Regions from separate parts of the Hydrogenophaga sp. L310 genome, predicted to be linked through region 2. Evidence: predicted binding sites of a transcription regulator. Region 2 holds the regulator's gene; each other region holds the start of a gene.

Region 1 (2,196 bases), on a different contig from region 2:
TCCGATGCCCGCCGGATCACCCATGGTCACCAACACAGGGCGGCGAGGTGCGGGAGACGGGTGCTCTGATGATTTCATGCGGTAACCGTGGCTCAGGCCGGATTGGGGATGTCGATAAAAATATGCCGCAAACCAAGCTCTGTGGCGACATGTCCCGCCACAGCCGGTGCCCCGTAACGCTCGGACGCATGGTGCCCGCAGGCGATATAGGCCACGCCGCATTCGCGGGCGTAGTGGGCTTGTGGTTCCGATATTTCGCCGGTGATGAACACGTCAGCGCCGGCCGCAATGGCGGATTCGAAATATCCTTGAGCGCCACCGGTGCAGAGGGCGACGCACTCGATGGGCCGGTCCGGCTCAGCCACCAGCGTGACCGGCCGACCCAGTGCCAAGGCGACATGATCAGCCAGCGCTGACGCAGAGGCCATGGAGCGCAGCCCCAGGAAGCCCAGAGACTGTTCACCAAACCGGTGGTCGGGACCCTCGCGCAGCGCAATACCCAGGTGTCGGGCCAACTGCGCGTTGTTGCCCAGAGTGGGGTGGGCATCAAGCGGCAAATGGTACGCAAACAAGTTGATGTCGTGTGCCAGCAGGCGCGACAGACGTTGCTTCATCCATCCGGTGACCCGCCCATCCTGCCCTCGCCAGAAAAGACCATGATGAACCAGGATGGCATCGGCGTTCTCCGCGATGGCCGCGTCGATCAAGGCCAGACTCGCGGTGACACCGGAAACCAGTTTCCGAACTTCAGCCCGCCCCTCCACCTGCAGACCGTTGGGGCCATGGTCGCGAAACAACGCAGGCTGCAGGAGTTCGTCAAAAGACGCCAGCAAGGCCGCGCGAGTGACGTGGGAATCTGGAGGGTTCATAAACAGGGAGTCAACAAGGAGTCAAAACTGGCAAACGCACGATATGTCTGCCAAGCACTGACCTTATTCTGACAGCCCCTGTGTGGAGCAGCGCCCTGGTGACGGGTCGCGCTCAAATGCGCGAAAACTCAGCGCTGGGAACCCTGCGCGCGCTCGGCTTCAGAGATCTTTCGCATGAAAAAGCGGTAAAACCAGATCGCCATACCGATCATGAAAATGATGCCGGCGATGCTGAACAGGCCGTAGTCGGTTGAAAAAAGATCCACCATGGCTTTCATTGTGTGCTCCATTCCTTGCGTGATAGGCCGCCATTGCAACCGTTGCGGGCATCCCCCGCCTTGACGTGCATCAAACCGGTTGAACTCTGAACCCAAGATGCCATATGCAGCACAATCAGGTCAAGCGGGATGGCCCACACTCAGGTGCCTGCGACCCAAGACTTGTACACACTGATCCGACATGAAACGACTCTGGCTGGTTTTTGCCCAATCCGTGACCGTGCTGCTGGCAGCCTTTTTTGTGGTTGCCACACTCAAACCCGAGTGGCTGAACCGCAAGCCCACATTCACTTCAGTGGTCCCAGTGCTGGAAGCCCCTGCACCCAGGATTTCCCTGCCTGCGACCAACAGCTTCAGCGCTGCTGCGCGAGCTGCATCGCCCGCGGTGGTGAGTATCAACACCAGCAAAGCAGCCGAAGCCGGGAGCCCGAATGCAGACCCCTGGTTCCGCTTCTTTTTCGGCGAACAGGGCAAGGCACAGCCCCAGGCGGGTCTGGGTTCGGGTGTGATCGTCAGCCCTGCGGGCTACATCCTGACGAACAACCATGTGATTGAAGAAGCCGACCAGATCGAGGTCATCCTCAACGATGGTCGAAAAAGCGCAGCACAGGTGATTGGGACCGATCCCGAAACCGATCTGGCGATTCTGAAGGTCGACCTGAAGGAACTGCCGGTGATCACACTGGGAGATTCCGACGCCCTTTCCATCGGCGATCAGGTGCTGGCCATCGGCAATCCTTTCGGTGTGGGGCAAACCGTGACCAGCGGCATCGTCAGCGCGCTGGGGCGCACGCAGCTTGGCATCAACACCTTTGAAAACTTCATCCAGACCGATGCGGCCATCAACCCGGGCAACTCGGGCGGTGCGCTGGTGGACATCAATGGCCACCTGATGGGCATCAACACCGCCATCTACTCGCGCTCGGGGGGGTCCATGGGCATCGGTTTTGCCATCCCGACTTCAACCGCGCGCAGTGTCCTGGATGCCATCGTGCGCGACGGCCAGGTCACTCGCGGCTGGATCGGTGTGGAGCCTCAGGACCTGACCC
Region 2 (2,196 bases):
GGGGGGGCCATTGGTGGTTGTTGTGGCCGCCATCATCACGGCCGTCATTGCAGTGAAGGGCGCAGACCCGGTGCTCAACAAGGCCGACTTTGAGCGCGACCTGAAGGCGGCCCAGATGCTGGACGGACAAGCTCGTGCCGAAGCGCTGATTCAACTTCAACCGGCTCACCAGGCTCGGAACCACGCAGCCTCCCCTGTGGTGCCACCGACGAAGTAATAGCGCGTGCTGCGACTATCCCAAGCCATGGCCTGAACGACTATGCACCGGTTATGCCCGGAATCGATCACAACAACACCCGAGGAGAAACAGGAATGACGGCTCAACGATGGATGTGGATTGCGTGGCCCGCATTTTTGGTGGCGGCGGTTCTGGAGATGATCGTGTTTGCCATGATCGATCCGAGTGATCTTCACTGGTTTGGGGCTCCTCTGGAGTTGTCTCGTCCAGCGGTCTACACGCTGGCATTTTTCACCTTCTGGATCGTGGCCATGGTGTCGAGTGCACTCACCTCTTTGCTGTCCATGTCACCTTTTGAAGTGAACCGGTGTCCTGTCCCGCCGGATCAGCGGCCGCGGGATTGTGCCAAGAATGAATCTTGTTCCTGAACGCTCCTGCAGATCTCCAAAATAAAAAACCCCAGCGGAGTGTTTCCAGCTGAGGCTTCCTGTTGGGACAGATGTTGGGTTCAGTGACCGGTCGGGGGGGGCACGATCAGCTTGAGCCCTTCGGTGTTTTTGATGTGGACGTAACGCTGTTTGACCTCGATGATGCCTTCGTCCACGAACTTGGAAAAAGTGCGGCTCACCGTCTCCAGCTTCATGCCCAGGTAGCTACCAATTTCTTCGCGTGTCATGCGGAGAATCAGCTCGGACTGGGAGAAGCCGCGGGCGTGCAGGCGCTGAACCAAGTTCAGCAGGAACGCCGCGAGGCGTTCTTCTGCGCGCATGCTGCCAAGCAGCAGCATGACACTGTGGTCGCGCACAATTTCGCGGCTCATGATCTTGTGCACATGGTGTTGAAGGGTGGTGAACTCTCGGGAGAGTTCCTCGACTTGATCAAACGGCATCACACAGACTTCAGCATCTTCCAGTGCGATGGCATCGCAGGAATGGCGGTCGCTCACGATGCCATCCAGGCCGATGATCTCTCCGGTCATCTGGAAGCCGGTCACTTGATCCCTGCCATCGGCCGTGGTGACACAGGTTTTGAAGAAGCCGGAACGCACCGCGTAAAGCGAGGTGAACCGGTCACCCGTACTGAAAAGTGCCGACCCGCGTTTGATGCGTCGCCGCGCCGAAATGACATTGTCGAGCTTGTCCATTTCGTCTGGGTTGAGACCCATGGGTAGACACAATTCTCGCAGGTTGCAGCTCGAACAGGCGACTTTGATGCTTTGTGCGTCCATAAATTATCCGGAAATCGGTGGTGAGCTTAACGCATAGCTGGGACTTGTGTCGAGGAAATGACCGCGCGCCAGGCCCTTCGTGGGAGCGATGGCTTGCGAACACACCGGGGCTTGATCAAGATCAAGGGAGGATCTGCGAGCCTGGTGCACATTCGGGGCTCAGCATTGGAGAACAGTTTGTGAGTCACGCCATTTCCGATGAATTGCTCAAGCGATTCGATGTTCCCGGTCCGCGGTACACGTCGTACCCGACAGCTGACCGCTTTGTGGAAGCGTTCACCGAGGGCGACTATATACAAGCGCTGGAGCAGCGCAGAGCCGGCTCGTTGGCCCTTCCGCTCAGCATCTACGTACACATTCCGTTCTGCGAGTCGGTCTGCTATTACTGCGCCTGCAACAAGGTCATCACCAAACACCACGAACGGGCGGCCGAATACCTGCGCTACCTGTCACGTGAGGTGGAGTTGCAGGTCCAGCATTTTGGGAAGGGGCACAGCGTGTCCCAGTTGCACCTGGGTGGCGGCACGCCTACCTTTCTGTCCGATGCAGAGCTTGAGGATCTCATGACGATGATCCGGCGCAACTTCAAGTTGGTGCCGGGTGGCGAGTACTCGATCGAGGTGGATCCCCGGACCGTGACCGACCAGCGGCTTCAGACCTTGGCGAGACTGGGCTTCAACCGTCTCAGTTTTGGTGTCCAGGATTTCGACCCTGCCGTTCAGAAAGCGGTGCACCGCGTGCAACCCGCTGAACAGGTGTTCGCGCTGGTGGACACTGCGCGCAAGATCGG
Region 3 (2,196 bases), on a different contig from region 2:
ATGGGCACCAGATGTTCACCCACACGGCCGGTGCGCGTGGTCTTGAACGGTTCGCCCAGGTGCAGCGAGATCTGGTGGCTGAAGAAATCAAAATCCACCCAGGTCTCGGTGCTGCGCCCTTCGGCGCAGCCGAGCACACCGCCATAGAAGCGGCGGGCTTCGTCCAGGTCGGTGACGTGGAACGCGAGGTGGAACAGGCTGCGCGCGGGAAGGGTCTGGTGGCTGTGGGTCGGCATCCCGGCAGGATAACAAACCCCTGCGAATTTGCCGTGCAGACGCTGGCGTTGGGCTCAGCGCTGCGTGGGGTCGCCGGCGTTCTGGTCGTGCTTCAGGAAATACTGGCGCGCCATGGCCACCAACTGGCGGTCAGAGGGGTGGTCAGCGGAAACCACATCGACGATGGCGCTGGCGATGTCCTTGTCGTGGCGTTGGCAATGCGCGCGGAACTCGTCCTTGGCCTGTGCAGGGCCGGCGACCAGAATTTCGCGCACGCCCTGGAGCGCCTGTGCGACCTCGTGGTAGAAGTTTTCGTCGGCCGAGTCGTGCCCGCCTTCGGGGGAGTGGCTGCCACCGGCCGCGGGGCCGCGACCGTGCATCAGCTGGTGCGAACCCACATGGCCACCGGTGGCTTTGTGGTGCGAGCGGGACTTGATGTTCTCGGACTCGACATGTTCACGATCGAACATCAGCACATGGGCCTCGCGGCGATCCATCCAGACGACAGCGTGAAAAGTGGGCATGGGAAAACCTCCGAAAAAATAAGTGAAAGGGGCGCGGGGTCGGTGCGGTGGGTGTCAGACCTGCTCGGCCTTCTCCTGGCAGGCGACGCATCGCAATGCGGTCGGGTTGGCGTGCAGCCGCGCGGCGGCGATGGCAACGCCGCAGTCGATGCACAGGCCGTAGCTGCCGTCGGCGATGCGTTTGAGGGCCTCATCAATCGCCACCAGCTCGGCGGACTCACGCTCTTCCAGTGCAAAGGCCAGGTCGCGCTCGGTCTCGGCAGTGGCCCTGTCATCGCTCGCGGACTCGCGCGCTTCGGCGGCCGATTCGGCACGGCCGACCTTACCGCCCCGCTGGGCGCGCAACTGGGCCAGCACCTCGGTGCGCATCTGCTGCAGTTGGCTGGCATAGGTGTCGGAAATGTTCTGGCTCATGCTGACTCCTCTGGATTTTTGAGAGGGGGTTTCCGGAAGAATCTCCCAACCCCACGGACCCATCTTGCGCCTGCTCGCCGGGACGGGTGTTGACACACGTCAAGCGACCTTGGCCGCAAGAGGGCGAGCCGGGCAATCCCCCGGGTAAACACGGCGCAATCGATGGCGGTTTGGTGGGGCAAACGGAGCAGAATCGACGGGACCCTGGCCCGGATTTTGGGCGGGCACGCCCGATTTCAACGGAGAGACCCATGAACACTGTCGACTACAGCCGCTACCAGACGCTCGCCATTGCCCGCCGTGGCCCTCCCGTGGACGGCGTGCCCTCGGTGCTTGACATCCAGATGCGCGCCGACGGACCTGGCGGCAATGGCAAGCTGCCCACCGCCGGCCACGAAGGCCACTGGGAACTGAGCGAGATCTGGCGCGACGTGGGGCGCGACGACAGCGTGCGCTGCGCCGTGCTGCGCGGCAGCGGCCTGGGTTTTTCGGGCGGCGGTGATCTGGCGCTGGTGCAGGACATGGCGACCGACTTCGATGTGCGCACGCGCGTCTGGAAAGAAGCGCGCGACCTGGTCTACAACGTCATCAACTGCGACAAGCCCATCGTCTCCGCCATGCACGGCCCGGCCGTGGGCGCGGGCCTGGTCGCCGGCCTGCTGGCAGACATTTCCATCGCCGCGAAGTCCGCGAAGATCGTCGATGGCCACACCCGCCTGGGTGTGGCGGCGGGCGACCACGCGGCCATCGTCTGGCCGCTGCTCTGCGGGCTGGCCAAGGCCAAGTACTACCTGATGCTGTGCGAGCCCATCAGCGGCGAAGAGGCCGAGCGCATCGGTCTGGTGTCGCTCGCGGTGGACGACGACGCGTTGCTCGACAAGGCCTACGAGGTGGCCGACCGGCTGGCCTCGGGCAGCCAGACCGCGATCCGCTGGACCAAGTATTCGCTGAACAACTGGCTGCGCCAGGCCGGCCCGGCGTTCGACACCTCGCTGGCCCTCGAATTCATGGGTTTTGCCGGACCCGATGTGCGCGAAGGTGT
Region 4 (2,196 bases), on a different contig from region 2:
AGCGCTCGCGATATCTTGCAGAAGGTCATTCGCGCCAATCGTCACTTAAGTTCCAAACAGAATGGAACACTGCACTAGTCCCGACGCCTGCGCGACGCGGCCGAGGTCGGGGCCGGTGCACGTCCCCGACAATGGTTCTTTGTCTTTTTTCAGGAGCATTTCCCCTATGAGCAGCATTCAAACCGTGGGCATCATCGGCTCGGGCACCATGGGCAACGGGATCGCCCAGGCCTGCGCCACCAGCGGCATCCGCGTGGTGATGGTCGACATCGCGCAGACCGCGATCGACAAGGGCCTGGCCACCATCGCGGGCAGCCTCGACCGCCTGATCAAGAAGGAAAAGATCAGCGCCGACGACAAAGCCAAGGCGCTCGGCCTGATCCAGGGCAGCACGAACTACGACGACCTCAAGGGCGCGCAACTCGTCATCGAAGCCGCCACCGAAAACGAAGGCCTCAAGGTCAAGATCCTGCAGCAGCTCGACGGCCTGCTGGCACCCGAGGTGATCGTGGCCACCAACACCAGCTCCATCAGCATCACCAAGCTGGCCGCCGCCACGCAGCGCCCCGACCGCTTCATCGGCATGCATTTCTTCAACCCCGTGCCCATGATGGCGCTGGTGGAGATCATCCGCGGCCTGCAGACCAGCGACGCCACGCACGACGCCGTGAAAGCCATGGCCGAAGCCCTGGGCAAGACGCCGATCACGGTGAAAAACGCGCCCGGCTTCGTGGTCAACCGCATCCTGGTGCCCATGATCAACGAGGCTTTCTTCGTGCTCGCCGAAGGTCTGGCGACGCCGGAAGACATCGACGCCGGCATGAAGCTGGGCACCAACCAGCCCATCGGCCCGCTGGCGCTGGCCGACATGATCGGCCTGGATGTGTGCCTGGCCGTGATGAACGTCTACATGGCCGAATACAACGACAGCAAGTACCGCCCGGCGCCGCTGCTGAAAGAAATGGTCGCTGCCGGCTGGCTGGGCCGGAAAACGGGCAGGGGCGTGTACACGTATTGACCCCCGCGCCGTTTCGCGTCACCCCCAGGGGGCGATGCTGGCGGCCCGGCAAGCCGGTTCCGCGACATCCTTGGATCGGGCACGCGCGCCGGATGCAATCTGGGCTGTGTGATGTCCATCGGAAGCCCGCTTCAGCGGGCTTCTTGTTTGAGCAAGATCAACTTGCCGCAGCGCAGCATTTTCATAATGAACCCAACCCAGTGAACAGGAGTTCCTCATGTGTGCCGCGCCCGTCTCCATCGCCGTTTTCGAGTTCCTCGACAACACCCATCAGGAAATCCAGAGCCAGATCAAGCTGCTGCATGCGCTGGTGGACGCCATCGAAAACGAAGGCCTGAACCAGGCCAACCGGGCCCGGGCACGCCGCGTGCTCGACTATTTCAATGGCGAAGCGCGCCAGCACCACCTGGACGAAGAAAAACACATCTTCCCGGCCTTGCTGGTCAGCCAGGACGCCGAGATCGTGCAGGCTACCGAACACCTGATCCAGGACCACGGCTGGCTGGAAGAAAACTGGATCCAGATCGCCCCCTCGCTGGAGGCCGCCACCGGCGGCAACCTCTGGTTCGACACAGCGGAACTGCGCCACGCGCTGGATGTTTTTGAAGCGCTCTACCTGGACCACATCCTGCTTGAGGAGTCCATCGCCTACCCGGAAGCGAAAAAGCGGCTTGCCGCCCTCGACACCGCCGGCATGGGTCGCGAAATGGCCAAGCGCCGCGCCCTCAAGCACAATGAGGTCCGTTCGCGGACCTGAGCCGCACCCATGACGTGGCAGAACGTCCCCGAAACTGCACGCCGGACGGGCTGCGCGTAAACTGCCCCGCTCCACAGCATGGGCCACGACCCCGTTGGCCGAACGGACGAGCATGAGCACTTACGACTTCGATCTATTCGTCATTGGCGGCGGCAGCGGTGGCGTGCGCGCCGCCCGCATGGCCGCCCAGCGCGGGGCGCGCGTGGCGCTGGCCGAAACCCTGGGGCAAGACGGCCTGGGCGGCACCTGCGTCAACGTGGGCTGCATCCCCAAGAAGCTCTACAGCTACGCCGCGCACTACGCCGACGCAGCCCACGAAGCGCAAGGCTACGGGTGGGAGGGCGACATGCCCATCCTCAACTGGGGCACGCTCAAAGCCAACCGCGCCACCGAGATCAGCCGCCTGAACGGGGTCTATGGC

What was found. The regulator FNR, encoded in region 2, switches genes on or off when oxygen is low (the NO sensors DNR and NnrR bind a similar motif). The targets are predictions, from matches to a motif close to TTGATNNNNATCAA.
Region 1: a site for FNR is predicted at 1,208-1,221, ahead of AC0GNO_RS09770 (DUF3149 domain-containing protein). Genes of this name have one in related genera too.
Region 3: a site for FNR is predicted at 1,244-1,257, ahead of AC0GNO_RS16050 (TraR/DksA family transcriptional regulator). Genes of this name have one in related genera too.
Region 4: a site for FNR is predicted at 1,166-1,179, ahead of AC0GNO_RS19120 (hemerythrin domain-containing protein). Genes of this name have one in related genera too.

Annotation. Positions count from the first base shown of each region.
Region 1 covers NZ_JBVPZA010000004.1:221,730-223,925, forward strand. The annotation lists gene pdxA (4-hydroxythreonine-4-phosphate dehydrogenase PdxA) at 1-78, opposite strand, end outside; gene AC0GNO_RS09765 (Nif3-like dinuclear metal center hexameric protein) at 93-869, opposite strand; gene AC0GNO_RS09770 (DUF3149 domain-containing protein) at 998-1,147, opposite strand; gene AC0GNO_RS09775 (S1C family serine protease) at 1,329-2,196, shown strand, end outside.
Region 2 covers NZ_JBVPZA010000001.1:41,615-43,810, forward strand. The annotation lists gene AC0GNO_RS00195 (nitrogen fixation protein FixH) at 1-217, shown strand, start outside; gene AC0GNO_RS00200 (hypothetical protein) at 313-606, shown strand; gene fnr (fumarate/nitrate reduction transcriptional regulator Fnr) at 687-1,406, opposite strand; gene hemN (oxygen-independent coproporphyrinogen III oxidase) at 1,586-2,196, shown strand, end outside.
Region 3 covers NZ_JBVPZA010000009.1:144,825-147,020, forward strand. The annotation lists gene AC0GNO_RS16040 (VOC family protein) at 1-236, opposite strand, end outside; gene AC0GNO_RS16045 (hypothetical protein) at 291-740, opposite strand; gene AC0GNO_RS16050 (TraR/DksA family transcriptional regulator) at 795-1,154, opposite strand; gene AC0GNO_RS16055 (enoyl-CoA hydratase/isomerase family protein) at 1,406-2,196, shown strand, end outside.
Region 4 covers NZ_JBVPZA010000013.1:72,553-74,748, reverse strand. The annotation lists gene AC0GNO_RS19130 (IS630 family transposase) at 1-78, shown strand, start outside; gene AC0GNO_RS19125 (3-hydroxybutyryl-CoA dehydrogenase) at 167-1,018, shown strand; gene AC0GNO_RS19120 (hemerythrin domain-containing protein) at 1,236-1,775, shown strand; gene gorA (glutathione-disulfide reductase) at 1,888-2,196, shown strand, end outside.